2 regions of the Faecalibacterium wellingii genome follow, and region 2 is predicted to be linked to the other one. Evidence: predicted binding sites of a transcription regulator. Region 2 holds the regulator's gene; the other holds the start of a gene.

Region 1 (15,862 bases), 1.2 Mb from region 2:
TCGGCTGCACGGTCAAAATAAAAGCAAAAGACGCCGCGCAGACCATTACATTGAAAAAAGATGATTTTACGATAGTGGTCAACGGAACGGAACTGAAAGATTATGCTTTAAATGTTCAGTACGGGAATAATGTGCCGAACGAGATCCAGTTCACGGGAGATAAAGACTTTCTCGTCTATGGCTATAATGCCGATATCAAAACCAATGAGCAATTAAATGAAATTATAAAAGAATTTAAAATGCAGGCAACATTCCAGCATAATGGAAAGCGCGTCAGCGCCGTGACCGTCGAGGGCGAGGTTTTTGAAGGAGGTTCGTAAAACAAAGATCCCCCGTCAAGTGGCTTTTCCGGCCACTTGATGGGGGAATTTTTTTCAGTGCTGTAATTGTTTGTCCAGCCAGTTACCGATGTCCGCAAACACTTCCTGCTTGTTCGTTTCCACCAGCAGCTCGTGCCGGGCACCGGGGTACAGCTTGCATTCAATGTTCTGCACTCCGGCGTCTTTCAGGCTCTGGATGGCGCGGCGCACGCCCTTGCCCTGTTCGCCCACCGGGTCGGCGTCACCGGCAAGGAAGAGCAGCGGCAGGTCTTTGGGCATTTTTGCAAGGAAGGCCGGGTCGTGCAGGCGCAGGATGCCGCTGAACATGCTGTAGTAGGCGTTCAGCGTGAAGGTAAAGGTGCAGCGCTCGTCCGCCAGATATTTGTCCACCTCGGCGGGGTCGCGGTTGAGCCAGTCGTGGGTGGTGCGGCCCTCCAGCCCCTTGTTGTAGCCCAGAAATGAGGTGTGCGCCACAAAATTGCTGCGGTAGTGCCAGCCATGAAAGACCGCCAGCACCCGGCAGAGGGTCTTGGCAAACTGCACCAGCGCTTTGGGCTGGAAGCCGGTGCCCATGATGATGGCTCCATCCAGCTCATGGCCGTATTCGCACAAATACTGCCGGGCATAAAAGGAACCCATGCTGTGGCCCAGCAAAAAATAGGGTACTCCCGGGTAAAGCTCTTTGGTGCGCACCGTCATGGCGTGCAGGTCGGCCAGCACGGCGCGGTTGCCGTCCGGCTCGGCAAAATAGCCGTAATCGTCCCTGGTGCGGATGGAGCCGCCATGACCCAGATGGTCGTGGCCGGTGACCAGAATGCCCCGCCCGGCAAGATATTCTGCCAGCGGCTTATACCGGTCGATGAACTCCACCATGCCGTGGGACAGCTGCAGAATGGCTTTCACCTCGCCGTCCGGCACGCAGCGGAAGGCGTGCAGCGACCGCCCCGGCACGGTGGACGGGACGGTGAAATCGATCATCTGGCTCATGGCAGAGCCTCCTTTTTGCGTTTTTTACAGGGCGCTGATCTTGCGGCGGCAGGCCGGGCAGATGCAGTAGCCTGCAAACTGCACCGAGGCTTCGTCCACCTCGCCGCAGAAATCGCAGCTGCCGGCGGGACGGTGCTTTTTGAGCACGATGGAATCCCCATCCACAAAGATCTCGAGCTTGGTGTCGGTGTCCAGATGCATACTGGTGCGCAGCTCCTTGGGCAGAACGATGCGGCCCAGCGCATCGATGCCGCGGACAATTCCGGTACTTTTCATAGTATTCTATTCTCCTTTATCCTTTTCCTTTTCCTGTGATAGCCAATCTGTGACACAATAGGAAAATTGTTCCAGTGGCGCTATGCTCAGTATACAAAAAAGAACAGCGTTCGTCAATGATTACGTGCTATTTCGACAAAAAATAACCTTTTACGCAGAAAAGTAGAGAAAATAAGGCCGGGCAGACAAAAGAAAAGGCTGTCATGCATTGTGCACGACAGCCTTGGATCGGATCGATCAGTTGAATTTGAAGATCTTGCGCAGCTGGCGGTAGACGCCCAGCGTGAGCTTGTCGCCGCCGGGGAACTTCAGGTCGGTCAGACCGCCCAGATTGTAGCGCACGGCGCGGTAAACGCCGGTGCTTACGTGGTCCTTGAGGTACTGCCACAGCCCGGTGCGCTTGGCCTTTGCCTCGTCGCTGCCGTCCAGCAGCAGGAAGATGTCGCTCACGGCCATCATCACGGACAGATAGTGCACCATGTAGGCATGCAGACGTCTCTGATTCTTCAGTGCGTCCAGATCCTGACAGTCGATCATGTGCCGGGTGACCCGCAGCTGCTGATCCACCCGCTTGACCATGATGCTCTCGTTCACGCTCTGGTCGGCACGGCCGATGAAGTAGCGGTACAGATCCAGATCCATGTAGTACATGCTTTTGACGTAGGGCAGGGGCTGGTAGACAAAGATGTTGTCCACATAGAAGGTGTGCTTGGGCAGCACCATGCCGCACTTGCGCAGCACCTCGGTGCGGTACATCACCGAGTGCATCAGGATGTTCTGGTCCGGGCGGAAGTGGCCCACATGGGTCCAGTTGAACAGGCGGTTCTGGGGGAACACATTGGTGTAGCGCACGGTCAGGGTGGTGTTGTCCTCCACATGCTCGTACACGTAGTTGCAGATCATCATGTCCGGCGCGGTGCCGCGGGCCACCAGAGTGGTCAGGCGGGCCAGAACCTTTTTCAGGGCGTCAGTGTCCAGCCAGTCGTCGCTGTCCACTACCTTATAGTACAGGCCGGTGGCGTTGCGGATGCCCTGATTGACGCCCTCACCGTGGCCGCCATTTTCCTGATGGATGGCTTTGACGATGGTGGGATATTTGGCGGCGTACTCGTCGCAGATGGCGGGGGTATCGTCCTTCACGGAACCGTCGTCCACAAGGATGATCTCGGCCTGCTCTCCGGCAGAAAGCAGGGTCTCGATGCAATGGCGCATATATGCCGCCGAGTTGTAGCACGGAACGGCAAAGGTGATGAGTTTCTGCTGCATAAGATGATTGCTCCTTTTTCTATCAACAGTCGGCGCACAAAAAACCGCCGGACATGGAGTTATGTGCTCCTATTATATCATTTTCGCGCCTGAAAAGCTATCATTTGCAAAAAAATTACTTTTGACATTTCGTGCTTTTTGCTGAAAAACGGGTTCTGTGCCCGCGCAAAAGCCCGGCTTTTATGGTATACTGATAGAGTTTTGAAAAGCACGGCGCAGAGAACTGCCCATCAGATACAACGGAGGGACCCATGGAAAACCCGCACAGCATCTTGAAAAAAGTTTTTGGCTACGACAGCTTCCGCCCCGGGCAGGAGGAAATCGTCAGCCGCCTGCTTGCCGGGCAGGATGTACTGGCGGTGATGCCCACCGGTGCGGGCAAATCCATCTGCTATCAGGTGCCGGCGCTGCTTCTGCCGGGAATCACCATCGTGGTGTCGCCGCTGGTCAGCCTGATGAAGGATCAGGTGGGGGCGCTGGTGCAGGCCGGTGTGGCGGCGGCTTTCCTGAACAACAGCCTCACCGACAACCAGAAGGCCCTGATGCTGCGCCGCGCCCGGGAGGGCTGGTACAAGATCATCTATGTGGCGCCGGAGCGGCTGGAAATGCCGGGCTTCCAGCGGTTTGCGCAGGAACGGACCATCAGTATGGTGACGGTGGACGAGGCCCACTGCATCAGCCAGTGGGGACAGGACTTCCGCCCCAGCTACCTGCGCATCAAAGCCTTTGTGGACAGCCTGCCCAGCCGTCCGGTGGTGGGTGCATTCACGGCAACGGCTACCGCCCATGTGCGGGACGACATCCGGGAACAGCTGGCCTTGCAGAAACCCTATGAGGTGACCACCAGCTTTGACCGTCCGAACCTCTATTTTGAGACCCGGCGGGCCCTGCCCAGCCAGAAGCCGAAGGAGTTGCTGGATCTTGTGCTGAAAGAGGGCAGCAACGCGGGCATCGTCTACTGCAGCACCACCCGGCAGGTGGATGAGACCGCCCGTCTTCTGCAGAGCAGGGGCATCCGGGCTGCGGCTTACCACGCCAAGCTGGACGCGGATATCCGGCGAAAGAATCAGGACGATTTCCTCTACGACCGGGTGCAGGTCATGGTGGCCACCAATGCCTTCGGCATGGGCATCGACAAGCCCAACGTGCGGTTCGTGATCCACTATAATATGCCCAAGGATCTGGAAAGCTATTATCAGGAGGCCGGGCGTGCAGGCCGCGATGGACAGCCCGCCCGGTGCACGCTGCTCTATTCCGGCACCGATGTGCGCACCATCCGGTTCTTCATCGAGAAGGAAATGGAGGCAGACAACGGCCTGCCCGCCGATGTAAAGGCCGAAGCGGCCCGCAAGGCGGAAGAGCGGCTCAAGTATATGACCTTCTATTCCACCACGCAGGACTGCCTGCGTGGCTTTCTGCTGCACTATTTCGGCGAAGCGGCACCCAAAAAATGCGGCAACTGCTCCTGCTGTCTGGCTGCAGAGCAGGAAGCCCAGCTGCAGGTGGAGTATTCCCGCCGCCGTGCGGCAGACAATGCAAGACGGCTGAGCGAGAAGCCGCGTCGTGCCAGAACGACCGCTGGAGAGCTGAGCGAGTTCGACCAGAAGCTATTGAACGCGCTGTATGCCCAGCGCAAGCGGCTGGCCGGAAAGCAGAATATCCCGGCCTTTATGGTGTTCAGTGATGCCACCCTGCGGGAGATGGTGGAGAAAAAGCCGCGTGATATGGATGAATTGATCCGAATCAACGGTGTTGGTGAGCACCCGGCGATGATGTACGGCAAGGACTTTCTGCGGGTGATTATCCGCGAAGTTGGCAGCCGGGAATAAAACATAAAATAAGAGCGCTCTGCTTTTCCACACTTGAAACCGAACTTGTGGAAAACAGAACGCTCTTTTTGTTTTGATCATTTTTCCATGGTATGGGTGGCGAATACCTTTTCGTCCTCCCACCACACGGGCTCCCCGGCGGCAAGGGTCTTTTTCACATCCAGCAGACGCTGGTTGCTGCTGCCCCGGAACCGCAGGGAGATATCGTGCTTGGCTTCAACAAATTCGCCGTCCACCAGCACATCCATCAGGCTCAACAGCTCGTCGGTGGCTTCGCACCGGGCAAGGCTTGGCTCTTTGCCGGTCAGCTGCTCCCATGTGTAGCCGGAATAGCACCACACCGTTTTGTTGGGGTACAAGGCCTTGAAGTTGCGCACAAAGGGCAGCAGCTCCCGCTGATTTTCCGGCTCCATGGGTTCGCCGCCCAGCAGGGAAAGGCCCGCGATATAGTCCGGCTGGCAGGATGCAAACACCTCATTGCGGGTGGGTTTGTCGAAGGGCTGACCGTAGTCAAAGTCCCACGCCACGGCATTGAAGCAGCCGGGGCAGTGGTGGCGGCAGCCGGACACGAACACGCTGGTGCGCACCCCCGGGCCGTTGGCGATGTCATAGTATTTGATGGTTGCGTAGTTCATAATATGATTCCTGTACTTTACAAAGAAATGGAAGCCTGCCGCTGCGGCCCTTCCGGTGAAAATACGTTTGGAGCGGCCCGCAGGCCGCTCCAAACGTGAAATAGAAAAAATTTTCCGCTGTTATGCCCAGAACGAAGTGGAGGGCATTGAATCGTAATTACAGATGCAGCACGCGGTCCTTGATCTCCTGCGTGCGGCCCTGATTCCAGAACTGGGTGCCGATATAGCCGCAGGTGCGGCGGGCAACGTTCAGCTTGTTCTGGTCGCGGTTGCCGCACTTGGGGCACTCCCACACCAGCTTGCCGTCATCCTCCACGATCTTGATCTCGCCGTCATAGCCGCAGACCTGACAGTAATCCGACTTGGTGTTCAGCTCCGCATACATGATGTTGTCGTAGATGAACTGCAGCACACTTATGACGGCTTCCAGATTGTCCTGCATGTTGGGCACTTCCACATAGCTGATGGCACCGCCCGGAGACAGGCGCTGGAAGTCGCTCTCGAACTTCAGCTTGGTGAAGGCATCGATCTGTTCCGACACATGCACATGGTAGCTGTTGGTGATATAGTTCTTGTCGGTAATGCCGGGCACGATGCCAAAGCGCTTCTGCAGGCACTTGGCGAACTTGTAGGTGGTGGATTCCAGCGGGGTACCATAGAGGGAGTAGTCGATGTTCTCGGCCTTTTTCCAGGCGTTGCACTTGTCGTTCATGTGCTGCATTACGCTCAGAGCAAAGGGCTTTGCACCGGCATCGGTGTGGCTCTTGCCGGTCATATACTTCACGCACTCATACAGACCGGCATAGCCCAGACTGATGGTGGAGTAGCCGCCGAACAGCAGCTTGTCGATCTTTTCGCCCTTCTTCAGTCGGGCCAGTGCGCCGTACTGCCACAGGATGGGTGCGGCATCGCTGGGGGTGCCCAGCAGCCGCTTGTGCCGTGCCTGCAGTGCGCGGTGGCACAGGGCCAGACGCTCGTCGAAGATCTTCCAGAACTTCTCAAAGTTGCCCTTGGAGGAGAGCGCCACGTCCACCAGATTGATGGTGACAACACCCTGATTGAACCGGCCGTAGTACTTGGGCTTGCCGGTCTCGGGGTCCACATAGGGGGTCAGGAAGCTGCGGCAGCCCATGCAGGTGTAGCAGTGGCCTTCGCCGTTTTTGTCCACCTTGAGCTCCAGCATCTTCTTCTCGGAGATATAGTCGGGCACCATGCGTTTTGCGGTGCACTTGGCGGCCAGCTCGGTCAGGTAGTAATAAGGAGTGCCGGGACGGATGTTGTCCTCTTCCAGCACATAGATCAGCTTGGGGAAAGCGGGGGTGATCCACACACCGGCCTCGTTCTTCACGCCCTGATAGCGCTGGCGGATGGTCTCCTCGATGATGATGGCAAGGTCTGCCTTCTCCTGCGGATTGCGCGCCTCACCCAGATACATGAACACGGTGATAAAGGGGGCCTGACCATTGGTGGTCATCAGCGTGACCACCTGATACTGGATGGTCTGCACACCGCGGTTGATCTCGTTGCGCAGGCGGCGCTCCACGATCTCCTTCTTGCGCTCGGCAGAAACGTCCAGACCGGCCATTTCCACTTCTACCTCAGCGGCGATCTTCTTGCGGGAGACGTCCACAAAGGGGGCGAGGTGGGTCAGGCTGATGCTCTGGCCGCCATACTGGTTAGATGCCACCTGTGCAATGATCTGGGTGGCGATGTTGCAAGCGGTGGAGAAGCTGTGGGGCTTTTCAATATAGGTGCCGGAAATGACGGTGCCGTTCTGCAGCATGTCCTCCAGATTCACCAGATCGCAGTTGTGCATGTGCTGGGCAAAGTAGTCAGAATCGTGGAAGTGGATCAGACCCTCCTGATGGGCCTTGACGATCTCCGGGTCCAGCAGCAGACGGGCGGTCAGATCTTTGGAGATCTCACCGGCCATATAGTCGCGCTGCACGCTGTTCACGGTGGGGTTCTTATTGGCGTTCTCCTGCTTGACCTCTTCGTTCTGGCACTCGATCAGGCTCAGAATGCGCTCATCGGTGGTGTTGGTCTGACGCTTCAGGCTCTGGATATAGCGGTAGGTGATATAGTGACGGGCGATGTCGTGGGCTTTGATGTCCATGAGCTGGTTCTCCACCATATCCTGAACCTCTTCCACGCTGACGGCACGGTTCAGTGCCTGACACTGGTCAGTCACATCTGCCGCGATCTGGGTAATCTGATCCTTGGTCAGACGGCTCTGGCCGCCGACCGAATCGCTGGCCTTGGTAACAGCGGTGATGATCTTGGTGATATCAAAGGGGACCTCTGCACCGTTGCGTTTGATGATCTTCATCGGCTCTCCTCCTTGTAAATAAAAGCACAGTGTGAACGGGTACCTCTTACAATAAGAGATACCCGTCTGCGCGCACGATATCCAACAAACTGAATGTAGCTCTATTCTATCACTATCTAGTGGCAAGTCAAGAAAAATACCACTACATTTTGCGTTTTGGAGTTTTAGCCAAAATTCATGGATAATTTTCAGGATAAAATCTGAGCCAAGACCTCTTGACAACGCACACCCATTTCCATGGTGTAATATCGCAAAATATTATACGGAGAAAGCTTTATAATACATTATATAAATAAAAAGGGCACTGAGCTGCGGCGCAGTTTTTCCTGCGGTTTGCTGCTGTTTTGGGGTGAACGCAAAAAAGAATGGAAAAAATCTGTCAAAAAGTGTTGACAAGGAGGCGGGGGTGTGGTATTATACTTGAGCGCCAAGCGCTGAGGCAAAAGAATGACTTCCGAAGCCACAGCAGGAAGCCCTTGAAAAGAACCAATAGACGCTGAAAAAAGTTCCAGTTTGTTCTGAGAAACTTCTTGAGCGTCCAAGTTCAGAAAGTTCAAAAGCTTCTAAAAAATAAGGCTTGACAAAAAACCACTTCGGTGGTACAATAAACAGGTCGTCAGCCGCAAGGCTGAGGCGCACAGGACCTTGAAAATTGAACAATATCGAAAAACTTGTAAGGAACCTTTATGTGTTTGGAAAAACACTTAAAACAATTCCAAAAGTAATTCACACAGGACGCAAGCGATTGCGTGCTGAGCGAACAAGATTTAACACTTTTAAGTGATAAATATCATTTATAAAGAGTTTGATCCTGGCTCAGGACGAACGCTGGCGGCGCGCCTAACACATGCAAGTCGAACGAGCGAGAGAGAGCTTGCTTTCTCGAGCGAGTGGCGAACGGGTGAGTAACGCGTGAGGAACCTGCCTCAAAGAGGGGGACAACAGTTGGAAACGACTGCTAATACCGCATAAGCCCACGGCTCGGCATCGAGCAGAGGGAAAAGGAGTAATCCGCTTTGAGATGGCCTCGCGTCCGATTAGCTAGTTGGTGAGGTAACGGCCCACCAAGGCGACGATCGGTAGCCGGACTGAGAGGTTGAACGGCCACATTGGGACTGAGACACGGCCCAGACTCCTACGGGAGGCAGCAGTGGGGAATATTGCACAATGGGGGAAACCCTGATGCAGCGACGCCGCGTGGAGGAAGAAGGTCTTCGGATTGTAAACTCCTGTTGTTGGGGAAGATAATGACGGTACCCAACAAGGAAGTGACGGCTAACTACGTGCCAGCAGCCGCGGTAAAACGTAGGTCACAAGCGTTGTCCGGAATTACTGGGTGTAAAGGGAGCGCAGGCGGGAAGACAAGTTGGAAGTGAAATCTATGGGCTCAACCCATAAACTGCTTTCAAAACTGTTTTTCTTGAGTAGTGCAGAGGTAGGCGGAATTCCCGGTGTAGCGGTGGAATGCGTAGATATCGGGAGGAACACCAGTGGCGAAGGCGGCCTACTGGGCACCAACTGACGCTGAGGCTCGAAAGTGTGGGTAGCAAACAGGATTAGATACCCTGGTAGTCCACACCGTAAACGATGATTACTAGGTGTTGGAGGATTGACCCCTTCAGTGCCGCAGTTAACACAATAAGTAATCCACCTGGGGAGTACGACCGCAAGGTTGAAACTCAAAGGAATTGACGGGGGCCCGCACAAGCAGTGGAGTATGTGGTTTAATTCGACGCAACGCGAAGAACCTTACCAAGTCTTGACATCCCTTGACGATGCTGGAAACAGTATTTCTCTTCGGAGCAAGGAGACAGGTGGTGCATGGTTGTCGTCAGCTCGTGTCGTGAGATGTTGGGTTAAGTCCCGCAACGAGCGCAACCCTTATGGTCAGTTACTACGCAAGAGGACTCTGGCCAGACTGCCGTTGACAAAACGGAGGAAGGTGGGGATGACGTCAAATCATCATGCCCTTTATGACTTGGGCTACACACGTACTACAATGGCGTTAAACAAAGAGAAGCAAGACCGCGAGGTGGAGCAAAACTCAGAAACAACGTCCCAGTTCGGACTGCAGGCTGCAACTCGCCTGCACGAAGTCGGAATTGCTAGTAATCGTGGATCAGCATGCCACGGTGAATACGTTCCCGGGCCTTGTACACACCGCCCGTCACACCATGAGAGCCGGGGGGACCCGAAGTCGGTAGTCTAACCGCAAGGAGGACGCCGCCGAAGGTAAAACTGGTGATTGGGGTGAAGTCGTAACAAGGTAGCCGTAGGAGAACCTGCGGCTGGATCACCTCCTTTCTAAGGAGTCAGGCGAAAGAGCGACATCAAAGATGACGATCTTTCGGACAGGTTTGAACGAGTAGAGTAGATATTGTTCGATTTTGAGGGCCCTGAAAAGGGAACTCAATTCCTAATGTGGGGGTTTAGCTCAGCTGGGAGAGCACCTGCTTTGCAAGCAGGGGGTCAAGGGTTCGATTCCCTTAATCTCCACCACATGGGCCAATAGCTCAGCTGGCTAGAGCACACGACTGATAATCGTGAGGTCGATGGTTCGAGTCCATTTTGGCCCACCATGTGATGGAAATCAAAGTACCGGGAGACCGGGCTTTGAGCAACATCACCAAGACGTACCTTGAAAACTGAATAATAACTGCGAAACAAAGATTATAGTAAGTTCTTTTTTAAGAAATATTACAATTTCAAAAGGAAGGGTAACAATAATCTTCGTTGGCAAGAGAGAATCAAGAGGATACCAAATGTTCTTGAAAGAACGTTTGAAAGGTCAAGCGAACAAGGGCGCAGGGCGAATGCCTTGGCACTGGGAGCCGATGAAAGACGTGATAAGCTGCGATAAGCTTCGGGGAGCTGCAAATAAGCATTGATCCGGAGATTTCTGAATGAGGAAACTCACCTGGGTTCATACTCAGGTACGTTATACTGAACTTCAAAATAGGTATATCGAGGGAACCGCCTGAACTGAAACATCTAAGTAGGGCGAGGAAGAGACATCAAACGAGATTCCGTAAGTAGTGGCGAGCGAACGCGGAAGAGGGCAAACCGAGAGTAGAAATACTTTCGGGGTACGGAGCGCATTTAGGACTTAAGTTGTTAACCGAACGGCATGGGAAGGCCGGTCAGAGAGTGTGAAAACCACGTAGGTGAAAACGACAAGAGCCGAGCGAATTCCAGAGTACGGCCAGACACGTGAAACCTGGTCGGAATACGGGGGGACCACCCTCCAACCCTAAATACTACCCAGTGACCGATAGCGTATAGTACTGTGAAGGAAAGGTGAAAAGCACCCCGGGAGGGGAGTGAAAAAGAACCTGAAACCCTGTGCCTACAAGCACCTAGAGCGCGTCAAAGCGTGATAGGGTACTTTTTGTAGAACGGTCCGGCGAGCGATTGTATGCAGCAAGGTTAAGGACTTAAGGTCTGGAGCCGAAGCGAAAGCGAGTTTGAAAAGGGCGTTAAGTTGCATATAATGGGCCCGAAACCGGGTGACCTACCCATGGTCAGGTTGAAGTGGAAGTAAAATTCCATGGAGGACCGAACCGACCTCCGTTGAAAAGGCGGCGGATGAACTGTGGGTAGCGGAGAAATTCCAATCGAACCCGGAGATAGCTGGTTCTCCCCGAAATAGTTTTAGGACTAGCCTCAAGTTAGATACCTGGAGGTAAAGCACTGAATAGCCTAGCGGCCGAGAGGTTAGCGAAGCTTATCAAACTCAGAATGCCAGAGTATTGATGCTTGGGAGTCAGACAGTGTCAGATAAATGTCATTGTCAAAAGGGAAACAGCCCAGATCTACAGCTAAGGTCCCAAAGTCAGGTTAAGTGGAAAACGATGTGAAGATACGCAGACAACCAGGATGTTGGCTCAGAAGCAGCCACTCATTCAAAGAGTGCGTAATAGCTCACTGGTCGAGCGTCTTTGCGCGGAGAATTTAACGGGGCTAAACCTGACACCGAAGCTTAGGCAATACAGCAATGTATTGGGTAGGGGAGCGTTGTATACGCGGTGAAACAGTAGCGTAAGCGGCTGTGGAGTGTATAGAAGTGAGAATGCCGGAATGAGTAGCGCGAATGCAGTGAGAATCTGCATGGCCGAAAGCCTCAGGTTTCTGGAGGAAGGTTCGTCCGCTCCAGGTTAGTCGGGAGCTAAGGTGAGGCCTAACGGCGTAGCCGATGCACAGACGGTAGAGATTCCGTCACCACCAAAAGAGTTAAGCACAGGGACACATATGAAGTCTCGGAGCCGGGTGTTGGTTCCGGTAGCGATCGAGGGAAGTTAGTACCGAAGTCCGGGATGGAAGATGGCGAGAAAAGCTGTGTGTATTTCTGCGGTGCCCGTACCGCAAACCGACACAGGTAGGTAGGAAGAAGATTCTAAGGCCAACGGGAGAAGGGTTGTTAAGGAACTCGGCAAATTGACCCCGTAACTTCGGGAGAAGGGGTGCTGCAGCAATGCAGCCGCAGAGAATCGGCCCAAGCAACTGTTTACCAAAAACACAGGTTTGTGCTAAATCGAAAGATGACGTATACGAGCTGACGCCTGCCCGGTGCTGGAAGGTTAAGAGGAGATGTGCAAGCATTGAATCGAAGCCCCAGTGAACGGCGGCCGTAACTATAACGGTCCTAAGGTAGCGAAATTCCTTGTCAGGTAAGTTCTGACCCGCATGAAAGGCGTAATGATTTGGGCACTGTCTCAACAGCCCGCCCGGCGAAATTGTAGTACCGGTGAAGATGCCGGTTACCCGCGACAAGACGGAAAGACCCCATGGAGCTTTACTGTAGCCTAATATTGGGTTTCGATGTTGCATGCACAGGATAGATGGGACACTGGGAAGCAGGTGCTTTGGCGCTTGTGGAGTGGCCGTTGGGATACCATCCTTGCGATATTGGAATTCTAACCTGCGCCTTTGAATCAAGGCGGGGGACATTGTTAGGTGGGCAGTTTGACTGGGGCGGTCGCCTCCTAAAGAGTAACGGAGGCGTTCAAAGGTTCGCTCAGCTTGAACGGAAATCAAGCAAAAGAGTGCAAACGCAGAAGCGAGCCTAACTGCGAGACTGACGGGTCGAGCAGTAACGAAAGTTGGAGTTAGTGATCCGGTGGTATGTGAGTGGAAATGCCATCGCTCAACGGATAAAAGTTACCCTGGGGATAACAGGCTGATCTCCCCCAAGAGTCCACATCGACGGGGAGGTTTGGCACCTCGATGTCGGCTCATCGCATCCTGGGGCTGTATTCGGTCCCAAGGGTTTGGCTGTTCGCCAATTAAAGCGGTACGCGAGCTGGGTTCAGAACGTCGTGAGACAGTTCGGTCCCTATCTGTCGTGGGCGCAGGATATTTGATGGGAGCTGTTCCTAGTACGAGAGGACCGGAGCGGACGTACCTCTGGCGCACCAGTTGTTCTGCCAAGAGCATAGCTGGGCAACTATGTACGGATCGGATAAACGCTGAAAGCATCTAAGCGTGAAGCCGACCCAAAGATAAGATATCCCATTGTTTCAAACAAGTAAGACCCCTTGAAGACTACAAGGTTGATAGGCACGATGTGTAAGTGGAGCGATCCATTCAGCAAGCGTGTACTAATAGGTCGAGGGCTTGACCACAATTCGCTTGAGACTCTCAAGAGTCAACGAAAAAATGTAAGCAGTGATTATTCAGTTTTGAAGGCACGTCCTTCTACAAATACTGGACAAAGTACAACAGATATGTTATACTAGGCCAGTCAGATCGGTCGGTGTCGATGACGGTGAGGTTCCACCTGTTCCCATTCCGAACACAGAAGTTAAGCTCACTTGTGCCGAAGATAGTTCGCTGGAAACGGCGCGTGAAAATAGGTAGTCGCCGACTTGAACAAAAACGCTTCAGAAGAGATTCTGAGGCGTTTTTTGTTGTCTGAACTGCTGGTTTGAAAAATGTCGTAAAGGATAGAAAATGAGAGCTGCAGAGGAAACCTTTGCACTGCAGTAAAAACAGATGAAACAAGCCCGCGTCCCGGTATGCGCAGTTGCATGACCGGAACGCGGGCCTTTGCTTTTATAGGATCAATCGTCGTCGCTGTCCAGCTTGAGCACAGCGGTGAAGGCCTCACTGGGCAAGGAAACGCTGCCCAGCTGACGCATCTTCTTTTTGCCTTCCTTCTGCTTTTCCAGCAGCTTCTTTTTGCGGGAGATATCACCGCCGTAGCACTTGGCCAGCACGTCCTTGCGCATGGCCTTGACCGTCTCGCGGGCAATGATCTTGCCGCCGATGGCGGCCTGCACCGGGATCTCGAACAGGTTGCGGGGGATGTTGTCCCGCAGCTTCTCGCAGATGCGGCGGCCCTTGGCGTAGGCGTTATCGCGGAACACGATCATGGACAGCGCGTCCACAGGGTCGCCATTGAGCAGGAAGTCCAGCTTGACCAGATCACTCTCACGGTACTCCTTGAACTCATAGTCGTAGCTGGCGTAGCCCCGGCTGCGGCTCTTGATGGCATCGAAGAAGTCGTACACGATCTCGCCCAGCGGCAGAGCATAGTGCAGGTCCACCCGCACATCGTCCAGATACTTCATGTCGATCAGCACGCCGCGCTTGTTCTGGCACAGATCCATCAGGCCGCCCACATAATCGTTGGGGGTGTACAGATGCACGTCCACAAAAGGCTCTTCCTGCTTGACGATGTTGGAGGGGTCCGGATAGCTGGAAGGATTGTCGATCATCTCCACGGTGCCGTCGGTCAGGGTCAGGCGGTAGCGCACGCTGGGGGTGGTGGTAATGATGTCCAGATCAAACTCCCGTTCCAGACGCTCGGTGATGATCTCCATATGCAGCAGGCCAAGGAAGCCGCAGCGGAAACCGAAGCCCAGCGCGGCGCTGGTCTCCAGCTCAAAGGTGAGGGAGGCGTCGTTCAGCTGCAGCTTTTCCAGTGCATCCTTCAGGTCGGGGTACTTGGCACCGTCGGCGGGGTAGATGCCGCAGAACACCATGGGCTTGACCTGACGGTAGCCGGGCAGTGCTTCGGCGGTGGGATTATTGGCCAGCGTGACGGTATCGCCCACGCGGGTGTCCTGCACGGTCTTGATGCTGGCGGTCAGATAGCCGACCTCACCAGCCTGCAGCTGGGCACAGGGAGAAAGGTTGGTAGCACCCATGTGGCCTACTTCCACCAGCGTGAACTCGGCACCGGTGGCCATCATGCGGATGGTGTCGCCGGGCTTGACGGTGCCTTCAAACACGCGGATATAGACGATGACGCCCTTGTAGCTGTCGTAGATGCTGTCAAAGATCAGGGCCTTGAGGGGGGCATCCGGGTCGCCGGTGGGGGCGGGAATGTCAGTAACGACACGCTCCAGCACCTGATCCACATTCAGACCGGTCTTGGCAGAAACGCGGGGCGCGTCCAGACAGGGCAGGCCGATCACGTCCTCCACCTCCTGCGCCACCTCGTCCGGGTGGGCACTGGGCAGATCGATCTTGTTCAGGATGGGCACCAGCTCCAGATCATGCTCCAGCGCCATGTAGGTGTTTGCCAGCGTCTGGGCTTCCACGCCCTGCGTGGCGTCCACCACAAGGATGGCACCCTCACAGGCAGCCAGACTGCGGCTGACCTCATAGGCAAAGTCCACATGGCCCGGGGTATCGATAAGGTTGAACTCGTAGGTCTTGCCGTCCTTGGCGGTATAGTTCATGGTGACGGCACGGGCCTTGATGGTGATGCCGCGCTCGCGCTCGATGTCCATGTTGTCCAGGATCTGGTCTTCCATGGTGCGCTCGTCCACGCTCTTGGTCAGCTCCAGAATACGGTCCGACAGGGTGGATTTACCGTGGTCGATGTGTGCGATGATACAGAAGTTGCGGATATTATCTCTTGCCATTCAGTTCCTCCGAAAAAATTGAGAAGCTATGATAGAGCGGCCTGTGGTGCCGGTCATGCTTTCAGGATCCAGTCCTCGACATCCACGATCTTTCCGTGCTCAAGGTAAACGCGGGGCACGCGGCGGGACACGCCGCACAGCACCTCGTAGGAAATGGTGTCGGTCTTGCGGGCGATGGTTTCAGCCGTATCACTGACGCTGCCGCCCCACAGGATGGCCTCATCGCCCTCTCGGATGTCCGGGATGCCGGTCACATCCACCATCATCTGGTCCATGCACACGCGGCCCAGCACCGGGCAGGCCTTGCCGTGGATCTCCACGATGCCCTTGCCGCAGCTCAGCTGGCGGG
Region 2 (15,862 bases):
GCTCATCGTGTGGGGGGCGGGCTACGAGCCTCAGCGCGGTGATGTGGTCATTGTGGACAGCTATACCTCCTACGGCAAGCCGCTGGTCAAGCGTGTCATCGCCAAAGGCGGCGATACGGTCTCCATCGATTATGCGACCGGCACCGTGGCGGTGAACGGTGAGGTCTTGCAGGAGGACTACATTGCAGAGCCTACCTATCTTGGCTACGATGTGCAGTTCCCGTACACAGTGCCGGAGGGCACGGTGTTCGTGATGGGCGACAACCGCAACCAGTCGCTGGACAGCCGCTCCACCTATGTCGGCTGCATCGACGAACGGGATATTCTGGGCAAAGTGCTTGTGTGCTTTATGCCCTTTACAGATTTTGGGGTGGTAAAATGAACGAAATGGATACCCGCTTTGCAAACCAGTACAATATTCAGTGGTTCCCGGGCCACATGACCAAGACCCTGCGCATGATGGAGCAGGAGATCCAGCATGTGGATGCAAGCCTTGTGCTGCTGGATGCCCGCATCCCGCTTTCCAGCCTGAACCCGGAGATCGAGCGCATCACGGCCCACAAGCCGAAGCTCTATGCGCTGAACAAGGCAGATCTGGCCGACCCGGCTGTAACGGAAGAATGGATCCGATACTTCCGTGCAGCAGACGCCGGCTGTGTGGCGATCAGCGCCAAGCAGAAGGGCGGCGCCAATGCCGTTAAGACGGCGATCGAAAAAGAACTGGCCGGCCTGCTGGAACGCCGCCAGAACCGCGGCATGGGCGGTGCCAAGACGCAGGTGATGCTGTGCGGCATCCCCAATGTAGGCAAGTCCACCTTTATCAACACCTTTGCAGGCTCTGCCCGCGCCAAAGCGGCAGACCGCCCGGGTGTGACCAAGGGCAAGCAGTGGGTCAGCACCGACAAATTTGATCTGCTGGATATGCCCGGCGTACTGTGGAAGAAGTTTGACTCCAAGACCATTGCATCCAATCTGGCCTTCATCGGCTCCATCAAGGACGATATTCTGGACGTGGAAGAGCTGGCCATGAACCTGCTGGATGAAGTACGCCGCAACTACCCCGACCTTGTGGCCCAGCGCTACAAGCTGGACGCCGAAACGCTGGCACTGCCGCCCTATGAGCTGATGGAAGCCATTGGCCGCAAGCGCGGCCTGCTGGTGCGTGGCGGCGAGGTGAACACCGAGCGCTGTGCCATTATGCTGGTGGATGAATTCCGCGCCTGCAAGTGGGGCCGTATTTCGCTGGAGCGCCCGCCGCAGCGGGATGACCTGACGGATTTTGCCGAGGAGGAAGAGGAATGAAGCGCCGTTCCGACGAGGAGATCTCGGCTCCGCTGTATGAATACGATGCCGCTGTACGCAGTCAGTACGGCTGCTTTGCAGGCGTGGACGAAGCTGGGCGCGGCCCTCTGTGCGGCCCGGTGTGCGTAGCGGCCTGTATTCTGGACCCGGAAAATCCGGTCTATGGCATCAACGACTCCAAAAAGCTCACCGAGAAAAAACGGGAAGCCCTGTTTGACGAGATCGTTGAAAAGGCGCTGGCCTACAAAATTATTTTTGTGGGGCCGGAAGTCATCGACCGGGAAAACATCCTCAACGCCACCATGGGCGGCATGAAGCAGGCCGTGGAAGAGCTGGACATCGTGCCGAACCTCGTGCTGGTGGACGGCAACCGCACCCCGGCGGGTTTGCAGATCCCGGCACAGCCGGTGGTCAAGGGCGACGCCACCAGCGCCAGCATCGGCGCGGCATCCGTCCTTGCCAAGGTCAGCCGTGACCGCTATATGCTGGAATTGGACAGACAGTACCCGCAGTATCAGCTGGCAAAGCACAAGGGCTACCCGACCAAGCTCCACTATGAGCTCATTGCGCAGTACGGCATCCAGCCATTCTATCGCCGCAGCTTCCTGAAAAAACAGGGCTACTGGCCGGAGAACGGAAAGTGAACCGCGCTGAGACGGGGCACAGGGGAGAAGCCGCTGCGGCCCGCTGGTATCAGAAGCAGGGCTGCAGGCTGCTGGCACACAACTTCCACACCCGGATGGGGGAACTGGACGTGGTGGTACAGGAACCGGATGGGACCATTGTCATCTGCGAGGTAAAGACCCGCAGCTCGGACGCCGTTTCGCGCCCGGCTGCTGCGGTCAATGCCGCCAAACAGAAGCGGCTGATCCTTGCAGCACAGCACTATCTGCAGTGTACCGGACAGAGCGATGCACCGGTGCGATTTGATGTGGCGGAAGTGTTCCCTCTTGACAGCGGGCGCTGGATGGTACATATTATAAGGGGCGCTTTTCTTGCGTAAAGCAAGCGCCCCGGTGGGAAATGTACGGGCAGGGATCTTCTCTGCCGTAGCAGCAGGAACGTGTTTTCAGCGTTCCACGGCGAAAAAGGAGCGACAACAATGCAGTTTTTCAGTACCAGAGACCAAAACCGCAAAGTGACTTCCTCGGAAGCGATCGCACAGGGCCTGTCCAACGAGGGCGGCCTGTTTGTCCCTGAAAGCTTTCCGCAGGTGGATGTGAAGGCGCTGTGTGAGCTGGATTACCCGGCTATGGCAGCTGCTGTCATCAAGGAATATCTGACCGACTATTCGCAGGACTTTCTGACGGAAGCGGCCCGCAAGACCTATGGCGATGCTTTCGGAGGCAAGGCCGGATACCTTGCTCCGGTGGAGGGAGACACCTATGCGCTGGAGCTGTGGCATGGCCCTACCTGCGCATTCAAGGATTACGCTCTGCAGCTGATGCCGAAGCTTCTGGTGGAAGCCAAAAAGAATCTGGGCCGCACGGAAAAGACCCTGATCCTTGTGGCGACCAGCGGCGATACCGGCAAGGCAGCTCTGGACGGCTACCATGATATCCCGGGTGTGGAGATCGCGGTGTTCTATCCCACGGGCGGCACCAGCGAGATCCAGCGTCTGCAGATGGCAACGCAGGAGGGTGCCAACGTGGCAGTCTACGCGGTGCGCGGCAACTTCGACGATGCCCAGACCGGTGTGAAGAAGGTCTTTGGCGATAAGGCCATCGCGGCCGAGCTGGCAAAGCGGGACATCCGCCTGTCCAGCGCCAACTCCATCAACTGGGGCCGTCTGGTCCCGCAGATCGTCTACTACTTTGCCGCCTATGCCCAGCTGCTCAAGGCGGGCAGCATCGCCTTCGGCGATGAAGTGGATTTCTGCGTGCCCACCGGCAACTTCGGCGACATTCTGGCAGGCTACTATGCAAAGCGCATGGGCCTGCCCGTGGGCAAGCTGGTCTGCGCCTCCAATGAGAACAACGTCCTCACCGATTTCCTCACCACCGGCACCTATACCGCAAAGCGGGAGTTCTTCAAGACCACCTCGCCCAGCATGGACATTCTGGTGTCCTCCAATCTGGAGCGCTTGCTGTACCATGTCACCGGCAGTGATGCCGAGGTGGCGGGCCTGATGAAGAGTCTGACTGAGACCGGCAGCTACACGGTGCGTCCGGAGACGCTGGCCGCCATTCAGGAGAGCTTTTCCTGCGGCTGGAGCAGCGAGGAAGAAGTGGCAGGGGAGATCCGTGCCCGCTATGAGAAGGACAACTACCTGTGCGATACGCACACCGCAGTGGCCTTCCATGTGGCTGCACAGAAAAAGCGCGAAGGGGTGCCCATGGTGGTGCTGTCCACTGCGTCTCCCTTCAAGTTCCCGCGCAGCGTGCTGGCGGCTCTGGGACAGTCTGCACCGGAAAATGATTTTGAAGCAATGCAGCAGCTGGAAGCAGCTACCGCGCATACCGCACCGGCAAGTCTTGCTGCGCTGCGCCAGAAGCCGGAGCGCTTCAGCACTGTGATCGAGCCTGCGCAGATCGCCGAAGTTGCGCTGGGCTATCAGGAATAATACATCCTGCTGCATTTTAGAACAGGAGTAAAAACATGGCACTTTTTGTGCTTGGCGATCCCCATCTTTCTCTGGGCGCTTCCAAGCCGATGGATATTTTTCCCGGCTGGAACGATTATGTGGAGCGTCTGGAAAAAAACTGGCGGAAGCTCATCAAACCGGAAGACACCATCGTGCTGGCAGGAGATATCAGCTGGGCCATGCGCCTGACCGATACCCGCAGGGACTTTGAATTTTTGCAGAGCCTGCCCGGACAGAAGATCATCATGAAGGGCAACCACGATTACTGGTGGTCCACTGCCAATAAGATGAACGCCTACCTCAAAGCAGAGGGGTTCGACACCCTGCACATCCTGCACAACAATTCCTACAGCGTAGAGGGCTATGCCATCTGCGGCACCCGGGGCTGGCTGTTTGATGTAGGCGAGGCCCATGATGAAAAGGTGATGAACCGCGAGATCGGACGGTTGCGCATGAGTCTGAATGCCGCTGAACCGGGACTGGAAAAGCTGGTGTTCCTGCACTATCCGCCGGTATACACCGGCACCAGTGCTCCGGAGATCGTAGCCACCTTAAAAGAATATGGCATCAGGACATGCTTTTACGGCCATCTGCACGGCAACGCGATCCGATATGCGGTGCAGGGCGATGTGGACGGCATCCACTACAAGCTGGTAAGTGCGGATGGGCTGCGTTTCTGCCCATACCGCATCAATTGATCGTCCGGGACAGAGACGTTCTGACCGGGCAGAAGCTGCAGCAAGGGCAGAAATGATAAAAATTCACAATTTGGACTGGCAATTGTGTCCAAAGCGTGCTATAATAAGTTTTGACGCGATTGTTGCACCCAATTGAGCGCGCGCGTCCCCGCATGTTGCAAAAGCAAGTTCATTCAGGACGCAGTGCGCGGTTGCAAAGGGCAAAAATTTCCTGCCCCGAGCAATAGATTTTTTGAGTGGAGGAAAAACAAATGAATCTCATCAAGTGTGAAAAGCTCGAGAAGAGCATGGCAGAGCTGCAGTTCTCCATCGATGCAGAGGCTTTCAAGAAGGCCACTGCCGATGTTTTCAAGAAAGAGGGCAAGAAGTACCCCGTTCAGGGCTTCCGCAAGGGCAAGGCACCCCGCGCTCTGATCGAGAAGTTCTACGGTAAGGACGTCTTTACCTACGACGCCATCAACGAGCTGTTCCCCGAGGCTTTCGAGGCTGCTGTCAAGGAAGCAAACGTGGAGCCGGTCGGCCGTCCGGAAGTCACTGTTGACTCTGCTGACGAGACCAACGGTGTCACCCTGACCGTCAAGGTCGCTGTCAAGCCCGAAGTCAAGATCGGCAGCTACAACGGTCTGACGGTGGAAAAGACTGTCCATACTGTCTCTGACGAGGCTGTTGAGGCAGAGCTGAAGCGTGTGCAGGAGCGCAACGCCCGTGAGCTGACCCGTGAGGGTGCTGCGGAGAATGGCGATATCGCTGATATCGACTTCGAGGGCTTTGTGGACGGCGTCGCATTCGAGGGCGGCAAGGCTGAGCACTACAGCCTGACTCTGGGCAGCGGCAGCTTCATCCCCGGCTTTGAGGATCAGATCGTGGGCCACTCCGCTGGCGAAGAGTTCGACGTGAACGTCACCTTCCCCACTGAGTATCAGGCTGCTGAGCTGGCTGGCAAGGCTGCTGTGTTCAAGATCAAGCTGCACGAGGTCAAGTACAAGGAGCTGCCTGCTCTGGATGACGAGCTGGCAAAGGACTGCTCCGAGTACGACACTCTGGACGAGTTCAAGGCTTCCATCCGCAAGAACAATCAGGAGCAGCTGGACAAGCAGGATGACCTGGCTGTTGAGAATGCTCTGGTCGATCAGGTCATCGACAGCATGGAGGGCGAGATCCCCCAGGCAATGTACGATGAGCGCATGGACGAGATGGTTAACGACTTTGCATTCCGCGTGGAGCAGCAGGGTCTGCGTCTCGAGGACTACCTGAAGTATATGGGCCAGACTATGGAGCAGTTCCGTGCCTCCTTCATGCCTCAGGCTGAGAAGCAGGTCAAGATCCGTCTGGCTCTGGAGGCTGTTGCCGCTGCTGAGAACATCGAGGCTTCCGAGGAGGAAGTTTCCGCTGAGATCAAGCGCATCGCTGACCAGTACAAGATGGAAGAGGACAAGGTCCGTGGGCTGGTCAATGTTGACGACCTGAAGAAGGATCTGGCCATCAACAAGGCCATCGACTTCATCAAGAGCCACGCAAACATCGTGGAGAAGGCTGCTGAGGAAGAGAAGGCGGCAGACGCTGAGTAATCAGTCGGCTGCACTCCTTTGAAGCTGGCGGCGCGCTGCACGGTTTCAATCAAAGGTTGTAAAAATTGACCGATACGGCAGAACCGGCAGGGAAACCGTATCGGTCAATTTTGCAAATACTATATTCCATTTCAGGAGGCGAACTTTATGAGTTTTGTTCCTTACGTTGTAGAGCAGTCGTCCCACGGCGAGCGTTCCTACGATATTTTCTCCCGTCTGCTGAACGATCGTATCATCGTTCTGAGTGAGGATGTCAACGATACCACGGCCAGCCTTGTTGTGGCACAGCTGCTGTATCTGGAAGGGCAGGACCCGGATAAGGATATCAGCCTGTATATCAACAGCCCCGGCGGTTCCATCAGCGCCGGTATGGCCATCCACGATACCATGCAGTATATCAAGTGCGATGTTTCCACCATCTGCATGGGCATGGCTGCTTCCATGGGCGCTTTCCTGCTGGCAAGCGGTACCAAGGGCAAGCGCTTTGCACTGCCCAATGCGGAGATTATGATCCATCAGCCGCTGATCGCAGGCGGTCAGGGCGGCGGCCTGTCCGGCCAGACCACTGATATCAAGATCCACGCTGAACACATGGTGTATATCCGCGATAAGATGAACCGGATGCTCAGCGAGTACACGGGTCAGCCGCTGGAAAAGATCCAGCTGGATACCGAGCGCGATAACTATATGTCCGCACAGCAGGCAAAAGAATACGGCCTGATCGATGAGGTCATTGCCCATCGCTGAGCCGCTGACATTTAATTTACCCAGGATAAGGAAAAACAGCTATGGCAAATAACAATTCCGGCAGAGACAAAAATGAAAAGGATCTGGTCTGCAGCTTCTGCGGAAAGCATCAGGACGAAGTGGAGCGTATGATCATCGGCCCCGGCGTCAACATCTGCAGCGAATGCATCGGCCTGTGCCACGATCTGCTTTCCGATAAGCCGGATCAGCCCAAAAGCGCACGCCCGGCACGGGGCGGCGCAAACCGCGCACACATCCAGCCCGCAGACGGTCTGGATATCAACATCCTGACCCCGGCCGAGATCAAGGAAGGTCTGGACCAGTATGTGATCGGTCAGGACGAGGCAAAGCGTGTGCTGGCTGTCTCGGTCTATAACCATTACAAGCGCATCCTCAGCGGCAAGGGCGGCGACGTGGAGCTGCAGAAGTCCAATGTACTGCTGCTGGGCCCCTCCGGCGTGGGCAAGACCCTGCTGGCGCAGACTCTGGCCAAGATGCTGGGCGTTCCGTTCGCCATTGCCGACGCCACGACCCTGACCGAGGCCGGCTACGTGGGCGAGGATGTGGAGAACATCCTGCTCAAGCTCATTCAGGCAGCGGACTTCGATGTGCAGAAGGCACAGATCGGCATCATCTATATCGATGAGATCGACAAGATCACCCGCAAGAGCGAGAACCCCTCCATCACCCGCGATGTGGGCGGTGAAGGCGTGCAGCAGGCCCTGCTGAAGATCCTTGAGGGAACTGTGAGCAATGTTCCTCCGCAGGGCGGCCGCAAGCACCCGCAGCAGGAGTTCATCCAGATCGACACCACCAATATCCTGTTCATCTGCGGCGGTGCATTTGACGGTCTGGACAAGTATATCCTGCGCCGCACGGATAAGTCCGCGCTGGGCTTTGGCAGCAGCCTGAAGGATAACTCCAGCGAAGCCGAGCGCGCTTTGCTGCGCAAGGTGGAACCTCACGATCTGGTCAAGTTCGGCCTGATCCCGGAGCTGATCGGCCGTCTGCCGGTCATTACCGTGCTGGATGATCTGGACGAGGATGCTCTGGTGCGTGTGCTCAAGGAGCCGCGTAACAGTCTGGTCAAGCAGTACAAAGAGCTGCTGGGCATGGATAATGTGGAGCTGGAATTCACCGATGAAGCACTGCATGCCATTGCCCGCAAGACCATTGAGCGCAAGACCGGTGCCCGCGGCCTGCGTAGCGTGATGGAAGGCATCCTGCTGCCCATCATGTATGATGTGCCCACAGATGCTACCATCATCCGCGTGACGGTGGATGAAGACACTGTGGAGGGCGGAGAAGCCCATCTGGAATACGGCGCGGTGCGCAAACGCTACAAAAACCAAGCCTCTCTGAGCTGACGCTTCGGCGCACAGCAGGGGAGTGAAAGCCCTGTTTTAAAAGCTTTTTGCTTTTAGCAGGGCTTTTTGCTTTAATATTCTTGTTTCCGGGCTGAAAATGTACTATAATATTAAGGTCTGGATTGCAGTACGGAGTCGGTTCCCTGGCAGGAAGGCTCCCTCGGATGCAGCGCCAGCGCAATGGGTAACAGGAAGTACGATAAAGGAGTGTGTTTCCAATGGCAAATTATCTTGCAATGAACCGTGATGAACTCACTGCTGAAAAGGCAGCGCTTGAAGCAAAGTACAAAGAATTTCAGGCCAAGGGCCTCAAGCTGAATATGGCCCGCGGTAAGCCCGGCCCTCACCAGATGGATCTGGCCATGGACCTGCTGAAGATGAACGATTACACCACCGATGCCGGCACGGATGCCCGCAACTATGGTGAGCTGGAAGGCCTGCAGGAAGCCCGTGTGCTGTTCGCGGATGTATTCGGCGTGCAGCCCGGCGAGGTGTTCGTGGGCGGCAACTCCAGCCTGCAGCTGATGTACAACCTCATCAACATCGGCTATGTGTTTGGTTTCCCGGAGTCTCCGTGCCCCTGGTCTCAGGTGGAGAAGCGCAAGTTCCTCTGCCCGGTGCCCGGCTATGATCGTCACTTTGCCATCACCGAGGAGTTTGGCTTTGAGCTCATCAGTGTGCCGATGACCCCCAACGGCCCGGACATGGATATTGTGGAAAAGCTGGTGGCCGAGGATGCCGATATCAAGGGCATCTGGTGCGTGCCGCAGTATTCCAACCCTGATGGCTACACCTACAGCGATGAGACCATCGAGCGTTTTGCGAAGATGAAGACCGCTGCGCCTGATTTCAAGATCTTCTGGGATGAGGCCTACATCGTCCATCATCTCACCGATGAGATCATCGAGACTCCGGTGCTGCTGAACGAGAGCAAGAAGTACGGCAACGAGGATCGTGTGTTCATGTTCACCTCCACCAGCAAGATCACCTTCCCGGGCGCAGGCGTCTCTGCCATTGCCTGCAGTGAGAGCAGCATGAAGTATATGTGCAAGCGCTTCTCGGTCATGATCATCAGCTACGACAAGATGAACCAGCTGCGCCATGTCCGCTTCCTGAAGAACAAGGAAGGCGTTCTGGCCCACATGGCAAAGCATCGCCGTCGTCTGGTGCCCTGCTTCGATGCCGTCAAGACGGCATTCAAGAACAACCTCATTCCCTGCGGCGACATTGCCCACTGGACGGACCCCAAGGGCGGCTACTTCATCAGCCTGTATGTGATGCCCGGCTGTGCAAAGCGCGTGGCAGGTCTGTGCAAGGATGCGGGCCTGACTCTGACCGGTGCCGGTTCTGCCTATCCCTACCACAAGGATCCTCAGGATTCTCACCTGCGCATTGCACCTACCTATCCCAGTCTGGACGAGGTAGAAATGGCATCCGAACTGCTGTGCGTCTGCGTGCGTCTGGCGGTCGTGGAAAAGCTGCTGGCTGATAAGGCGGACTAAGATCTAACGATTCCTGATTTTATCTCCTCTGTGCGGCTCGCTTGAGCCGTCAGGGGAGTTTTGTCGCAGGAAAGCCGGCATGACGGCTGCCCTGCGGAAGAAAGACGGCCCGCAGAAGGCGGGTCTGTACCAGAATACGGGCAGCGGCTGTCTGCGCCGCTGCTTTTGGAGGTTCCCTGAATTTTATGAAAACAAAAGGCAAAGCATGGCATCTTGTCGCCGCAGTGCTGCTGATCGCAGTGTTCGTCTACACTGCCTTCTTCGGCGTGTATGCCAAGTATGGCGATACGACCACGACCTACATCAAGGGCGCAAAGGATATCCGCTTCGGTGTGGATATCAAGGGCGGCGTAAACGTCACCTTTGTGCCGTCGGATGGCTACGATGCCACCGAAGAACAGCTGGAGGCTGCGCAGCTTGTAATTGAGAACCGTCTGGTCGCTTTGAACGTGACCGACTATGAGCTGTATGTGGACAACACCTCCGACAGCCTGATCCTCGAGTTTCCGTGGCAGTCCGGTGAGACAGATTTTGACCCGGAAGCGGCGATCGACGAGATCGGCACCACCGCGTACCTCACCTTCCGGGAGGGCAGCAGTGCCGACGGTGAGCTGATTTTGGACGGCTCCATGATCGAGAGTGCCGCAGCCCAGTATGGCCCTGTGACCAGCGGGGGTGCATCGGAGTATTTCGTCTCTCTGAAGTTTACGGACGACGGTGCCAAGGCATTCGGCGACGCGACCACCCGGCTGGCCGCGTCCAAGGGCACCATCAGCATCTGGCTGGATGACGAGAACGTGAGCACCGCAACCGTGAACACTGCGATCACCGATGGTTCTGCCATCATCACCAGTTCGGCATCCAATCCCTTCACGCAGGAGCAGGTCGTCAAGATGGCCCGCCAGATCAACTCCGGCGCACTGCCCTTTGCACTGACTGTGGACAGCTACTCTACCGTCAGCCCCAGCCTGGGCGAAAACAGCCTGAGCGCCATGGTGCTGGCCGGTCTGATCGCATTTGCGCTGATCGTGGTATTTATGACCATCCTGTACCGCCTGCCGGGCTTTTTGGCCTGCATGGCACTGGCCGGTCAGGTGGCGGCAACGCTGGCGTTCGTGTCCGGTTATTTCCCGGTGTTTGAAAGCTTCACCATGACCCTGCCCGGTATCGCCGGTATCATTCTGGCCATCGGCATGGGTGTGGATGCCAACGTTATCACCGCAGAGCGCATCAAGGAAGAGCTGAAAAACGGCAAGTCGCTGGACGGTGCACTCAAGAGCGGCTTTGCCCGCGGTCTGACGCCGATCATTGACGGCAATGTGACCATCGTTATCGTGGCGGTCGTGCTGATGGGTGCCTTCGGCCCCTCGGACGGCCTGTTTGCCAAGGCACTGCACTTTGTATTCTTTGCCTTTGGCCCGTCCACTGCCGGTACGATCTATGCTTTCGGCTATACGCTGCTCACCGGTGTGCTGCTGAACTTTGTGTTTGGCGTGTTTGCTACCCGTGTGATGATCCGCGGCGCAGCTTCCATTAAGGCACTGCGCAACCCCTGGCTTTACGGCGCTGAAAAGCCCGGCAAGGAAACGGCAGAAAAGAAGCCCATCGATTTTGTGGGCCTGCGCAAGCGCTTCCTGACCATTTCCACCTGCCTGATGGCAGCCATCGTGCTGTGCGCTGTGGTGTTCGGCGTCCATCTGGATACCGAGTTCACTGGCGGTGCCATGATCACCCTGAGCTACGAGGGCAGCTTTACCACGGCGGATGTGCAGAAAACGGCTTCCGCTGCACTGGACAGCACCGGCCTGACCCTGCAGACCGGCGAGAACGTTGCCACCGGCGACCAGACCTTGAAAATTTCCATGCCCGGTACCGAGACGGTGACCACGGAACAGGTGGCCGACCTGCTGGACAGCCTGAACGAGAGCTATCCGGAAAACCACTTTGAGCAGCTGTCCCTGAGCAATGTCAGCGCTGCCATGGGCATCAAGTTCCTGCAGAAGAGTCTGGTGGCTGTGGTGTTCGCGCTGGTGCTGATCCTGCTGTACATTGCCCTGCGCTTCAAGAACATCGGCGGCCTGACCGGCGGCATGATGGCGGTGCTGGCATTGGTGAACGACCTGATGGTGGTGTTTGGCACCTTTGTGCTGCTGCGCACTCCGCTGGACGGCAATTTCATTGCAGCCATGCTGACCATTCTGGGCTACTCCATCAATGATACCGTTGTGGTCTACGACCGTATCCGTGAAAACCGCACCCTGATGGGCAAGAAAGCCTCGTTTGAAGAGCTGGTCAACCGCTCGGTCAATCAGTCTGCACGCCGCACCCTCATCACCACCATTACCACGGTAATGGCACTGGGTGTTATGTGTGTCGTGGCAAAGCTGTACGGTCTGGACAGCATCTTTACCTTTGCGTTCCCGCTGATGATGGGCATGATCAGCGGTGTGTATACTTCGCTGTGCGTTTCCACCTCTGCGTGGGTGCTGTGGAGCGAGCGCAAACCCAAGACCAAAGCATAAAAACACAGCCCGGTCAGACCGGACAGGAGGAACAGAACATGAAATGTCCCTATTGCGGAGCTGAGGAATCCAAAGTGATCGACTCCCGCCCCACTGAAGACAGCGAACGCATCCGCCGCCGCCGCGAATGTCTCAGCTGCCACATGCGCTTTACGACCTATGAGGTCGTGGAGACTGTTCCGCTTGTGGTCATCAAAAAGGACAGCTCCCGGGAACCCTTTGACCGGCAGAAGCTGCTCAATGCCATGGTGCGTGCCTGCGCCAAGCGCCCGGTCAGCTATGAGTCATTGGAGCGGGCGGTCAGCAGCATTGAGCAGACCCTGCTCAGCTCCTACGACCGTGAGATCCCCAGTGTGCGCATTGGTGAGCTGACCATGCAGGAACTGAAAAAGATCGATGAGGTGGCGTATGTCCGTTTTGCCTCCGTCTACCGCCAGTTCGCTGATGTGGAGAGCTTTTTCAATGAGCTGCAGAAGCTGATGGGCGACCGCAGGGAACCACAGAAATAACAGAATAGACCCTATGAGCACCGGAACTGTGTCCGAACAGGCACAGTTCCGGTGCTTTTGTCATACCAGCCGATGGGAGAGCCATTCCAGCGTTTCCACCTGTACCTGTGCGCGCCGCAGCTCACCAAAGGCTTCCTCGGGAGCGTTCATTTCCAGATGGCCGTCCGCAGCGCGCAGGGCGGCTTCCAGTTCGGTAAAATCTGCAGTGCGCAGCAGGTGATTCATGCTTGTCCGCATCTGGTCGCACCGGGCGGCACCATCGGCAAGGGCCTGCCGCGCAGCAGGATGATCCGCATTGCGGATGGCCTCGGCAGCTGCGTCAAGGTCTGCCGAGATCACTTCGGCAAAGCTTTGCACCTTCCAGCTGCTGTAAAAAGCCACACCCAGCAGCACGGCCACGATGGCGATACACGCATAGATCCGCTTCATCCACTCACCTCACCGGGGACCGCTTCCATGGCGATCCTCTTTTTTTAACAGAAAATAGTCTTCGGTCTCGCTGCCAATCAACAGCAGAATCTCCTCGGGCAGCAGGGTGTTGGCCTGTGCAGTCCGCTCCAGCCATTCGCGGTCTTTGCCGCACCAGCGCAGATTATCCTCCAGCACCTGACCGTCCAGCACAAAGGGGATGATCGCGTTGGCATGGTTTACCTTGATCTGCAGGTCGGAAAGTCGGACAGGTTCTTTCTCCGGCCGCAGGGCCGCCGAGAGGGTCCCGTTTGTTTCGATCACGGCGTAGGAGACCTCACGCGGGTCAAAGATGTTTTTGCCGCGCAGCGCCTCCATCAGATCGGCGGTGGTCAGGCGCAGCATCCGCAGAGCGTTCTGGTCGATCTTTCCATCCAGAATGACCGTTTTGGGCCTGCCGGATAGAAAATTGAAGAATTTCTGGCTGCGGAAACTCAGCACAGAACCCAGCAGTTCCAGTGCCGCAATAAGGAACAGAGGAATGAGGCTGGATGTGATGGGCACCTCTTCCGATTCGATGGAGATGGACGCCAGATTGGAAATGAGGATGGTGGACACCAGCTCTTCCGGCTGCAGTTCACCCAGCTGGCGTTTGCCCATCAGCCGCATGGCAAACAGAACGCATAGATAAATGATGATGGTTCGGCAGATCAGAAGCTTCAAAAACAAGACCTCCTGTCGGTTGCAAAGGGAATGGAATGTGCATCATACGGGCATACTGCTGTGCAAAGGAGTGGACATGGATGCAGCAGTTATCACAGAACCTGTCGGCAAATCTGGCGGCACTGGACCGGATGTTTGGCCCTTCTGCGGATTATTATGCCAAAGAGATCACGATTTATCATTGCAAAGCCGTCATTCTTTTGTTTGACGGCATGGCCAGTCTGGATTCGCTCTGGACGCTTTTGCTGGATGCGGCCAGCCGCCAGGCCCCGCCGGTGCAGCCCGGACAGTGCTGCACCGGGATGCAGGCCTACGAGCTGATCCTGCACGACTCGGCTTTTCCGGCAGAGAATGCGCCGGTAGAGGATATGGACGAGCTGACCAAACGGCTGACAGCAGGTATGGCGGTGCTGCTTCTGGACGGCTGCGCAAAGGGCATTGCATTCTCGGTGCAGGGGCTCAAGTTCCGCTCGGTGGGCGAACCCTCGGGCGAAGGAAATCTGCGCGGTTCCCGCGAGGGCTTTGCCGATCTGCTGCGGGTCAACCTGAGCCTGCTGCGGCGGCTCATCCGCAGCGAACAGCTGGTACAGGAAGCGGCACAGGCAGACACCGGAATGCGGACGGAATATGCCATCTGCTACTGTAAAAACAAAGCAGACCCTGCTATGGTGCAGCGTGTGCGCAAAACGCTTGCGGCGGCAAAACCGGAGCTTCTGCTGGATTCCAGCTACTTTGTACCGTGGCTGCTGCCGGGCAAGGCGCGGCTGTTCACGCCGGTGAGCTATACCGAGCGGCCCGCCGTGGCGGCAGCAAAGCTTTGTGAGGGAAAAATCGTGGTTCTGGTCAATGGCAGCCCTTCCGCCATGGTGCTTCCGGCCCTCTTCTGCGAAAACTTTGAATGTCTGGATGATTATGCATCCACCGCGGTGTTTTCCTCTTTTCTGCGCGTCCTGAAATATATTTCGTTTTATCTGACCGTATTTCTGCCGGGGGTGTTCGTGTGTCTGGCGGTCTATCTGCCGGAGCTGATCCCGCCGCAGCTGCTGTACAGGATCGAAGCGGCAGAAAAGGCAACGCCGCTGCCGCTGTTTGCAGAAATGCTGCTGGTCATGCTTATTCTGGAAGTCATCCGGGAAGCGGGTCTGCGGATGCCTCAGTCGCTGGGGCACTCGGTCAGTCTGGTGTCGGCCCTCATCATTGGGGATGCCGCCATTGCCACCGGGCTTATGAGCACGCCGGTGATCTTTGTGGCAAGCATCACGGCCATTGCGGTGTTCGTCACGCCCTCTTTGTACGAGCCTGCGACGCTGCTGCGTCTGGGCGTGGTGCTGGCTGCAGGTCTTGCCGGGCCGGTGGGTCTTGCGGGGGCTTTTTTTGCGTTTCTGCTCAGCCTTTCCGGCACGGCCTGTCTGCAGGTACCGTATCTGGCGGCGCACCCGTTTCCGCAGCGACCCATGGCAGAGGATGGCGTGATCCGCCGCAACTACCGCCGCCTTTCGCAGAAGGGCTTTAACATTTGGCAAAGACGGGAGGAAAAGGAATGCAAGGGCAGAAGAAACTCTCTTTTTCCGCACTGGCACTGAGTGTATGGACGGCAGCTCTGGCAGAAGGCCTTGAACCGGGCGTTTCCCTGCGCGGGATGCTTCTTTATGGAGGGCTCGGGGCACTTTTGCTGACCGGGATCAGCGCGGTGCTGTGCGTCTGCTGGCAGCAGACGGCAGTGCGGCAGGTCTGGCTTTTTGCTGCGGTCCTCGGACTTCTGGCAGAGGCGTTCAGGACGGCAATGCAGGCGCAGAGCGTCTGTCGGCAGGAGTTTCATTCCATGGCAATGATCGGCTTGCTCCCGCTGCTGCTCTGGGTGGGATGCCGCATTCCACTTTCCGGCTGGGATGCCCCGGCAAGGGTGCTGTGGTGGTTTGTGCTGCTGGGGGA

What was found. Region 2 encodes NrdR, which represses ribonucleotide reductase genes. Its sites were predicted from a motif close to CACNANATNTNGTG; they were not measured.
Region 1: nrdD (anaerobic ribonucleoside-triphosphate reductase) is a predicted target of NrdR. The motif match lies at 7,783-7,796, and genes of this name have one in related genera.

What each region holds. Positions count from the first base shown of each region.
Region 1 is NZ_CP094473.1:2,588,860-2,604,721, reverse strand. Features, by position in the region: gene MTP37_RS12320 (hypothetical protein) at 1-320, shown strand, start outside; gene MTP37_RS12315 (alpha/beta fold hydrolase) at 375-1,307, opposite strand; gene MTP37_RS12310 (AbrB/MazE/SpoVT family DNA-binding domain-containing protein) at 1,332-1,583, opposite strand; gene MTP37_RS12305 (glycosyltransferase family 2 protein) at 1,821-2,849, opposite strand; gene MTP37_RS12300 (RecQ family ATP-dependent DNA helicase) at 3,101-4,678, shown strand; gene nrdG (anaerobic ribonucleoside-triphosphate reductase activating protein) at 4,756-5,313, opposite strand; gene nrdD (anaerobic ribonucleoside-triphosphate reductase) at 5,471-7,642, opposite strand; rRNA gene MTP37_RS12285 (16S ribosomal RNA) at 8,436-9,946, shown strand; tRNA gene MTP37_RS12280 (tRNA-Ala) at 10,066-10,141, shown strand; tRNA gene MTP37_RS12275 (tRNA-Ile) at 10,145-10,221, shown strand; rRNA gene MTP37_RS12270 (23S ribosomal RNA) at 10,429-13,263, shown strand; rRNA gene rrf (5S ribosomal RNA) at 13,391-13,507, shown strand; gene lepA (translation elongation factor 4) at 13,702-15,513, opposite strand; gene alr (alanine racemase) at 15,567-15,862, opposite strand, start outside.
Region 2 is NZ_CP094473.1:1,367,536-1,383,397, forward strand. Features, by position in the region: gene lepB (signal peptidase I) at 1-382, shown strand, start outside; gene ylqF (ribosome biogenesis GTPase YlqF) at 379-1,302, shown strand; gene MTP37_RS06620 (ribonuclease HII) at 1,299-1,946, shown strand; gene MTP37_RS06625 (YraN family protein) at 1,943-2,305, shown strand; gene thrC (threonine synthase) at 2,405-3,865, shown strand; gene MTP37_RS06635 (metallophosphoesterase) at 3,901-4,584, shown strand; gene tig (trigger factor) at 4,836-6,152, shown strand; gene clpP (ATP-dependent Clp endopeptidase proteolytic subunit ClpP) at 6,300-6,899, shown strand; gene clpX (ATP-dependent Clp protease ATP-binding subunit ClpX) at 6,941-8,266, shown strand; gene MTP37_RS06655 (PLP-dependent aminotransferase family protein) at 8,485-9,768, shown strand; gene secF (protein translocase subunit SecF) at 9,954-12,290, shown strand; gene nrdR (transcriptional regulator NrdR) at 12,329-12,799, shown strand; gene MTP37_RS06670 (DUF4363 family protein) at 12,860-13,228, opposite strand; gene MTP37_RS06675 (DUF421 domain-containing protein) at 13,238-13,930, opposite strand; gene MTP37_RS06680 (spore germination protein) at 14,011-15,513, shown strand; gene MTP37_RS06685 (hypothetical protein) at 15,471-15,862, shown strand, end outside.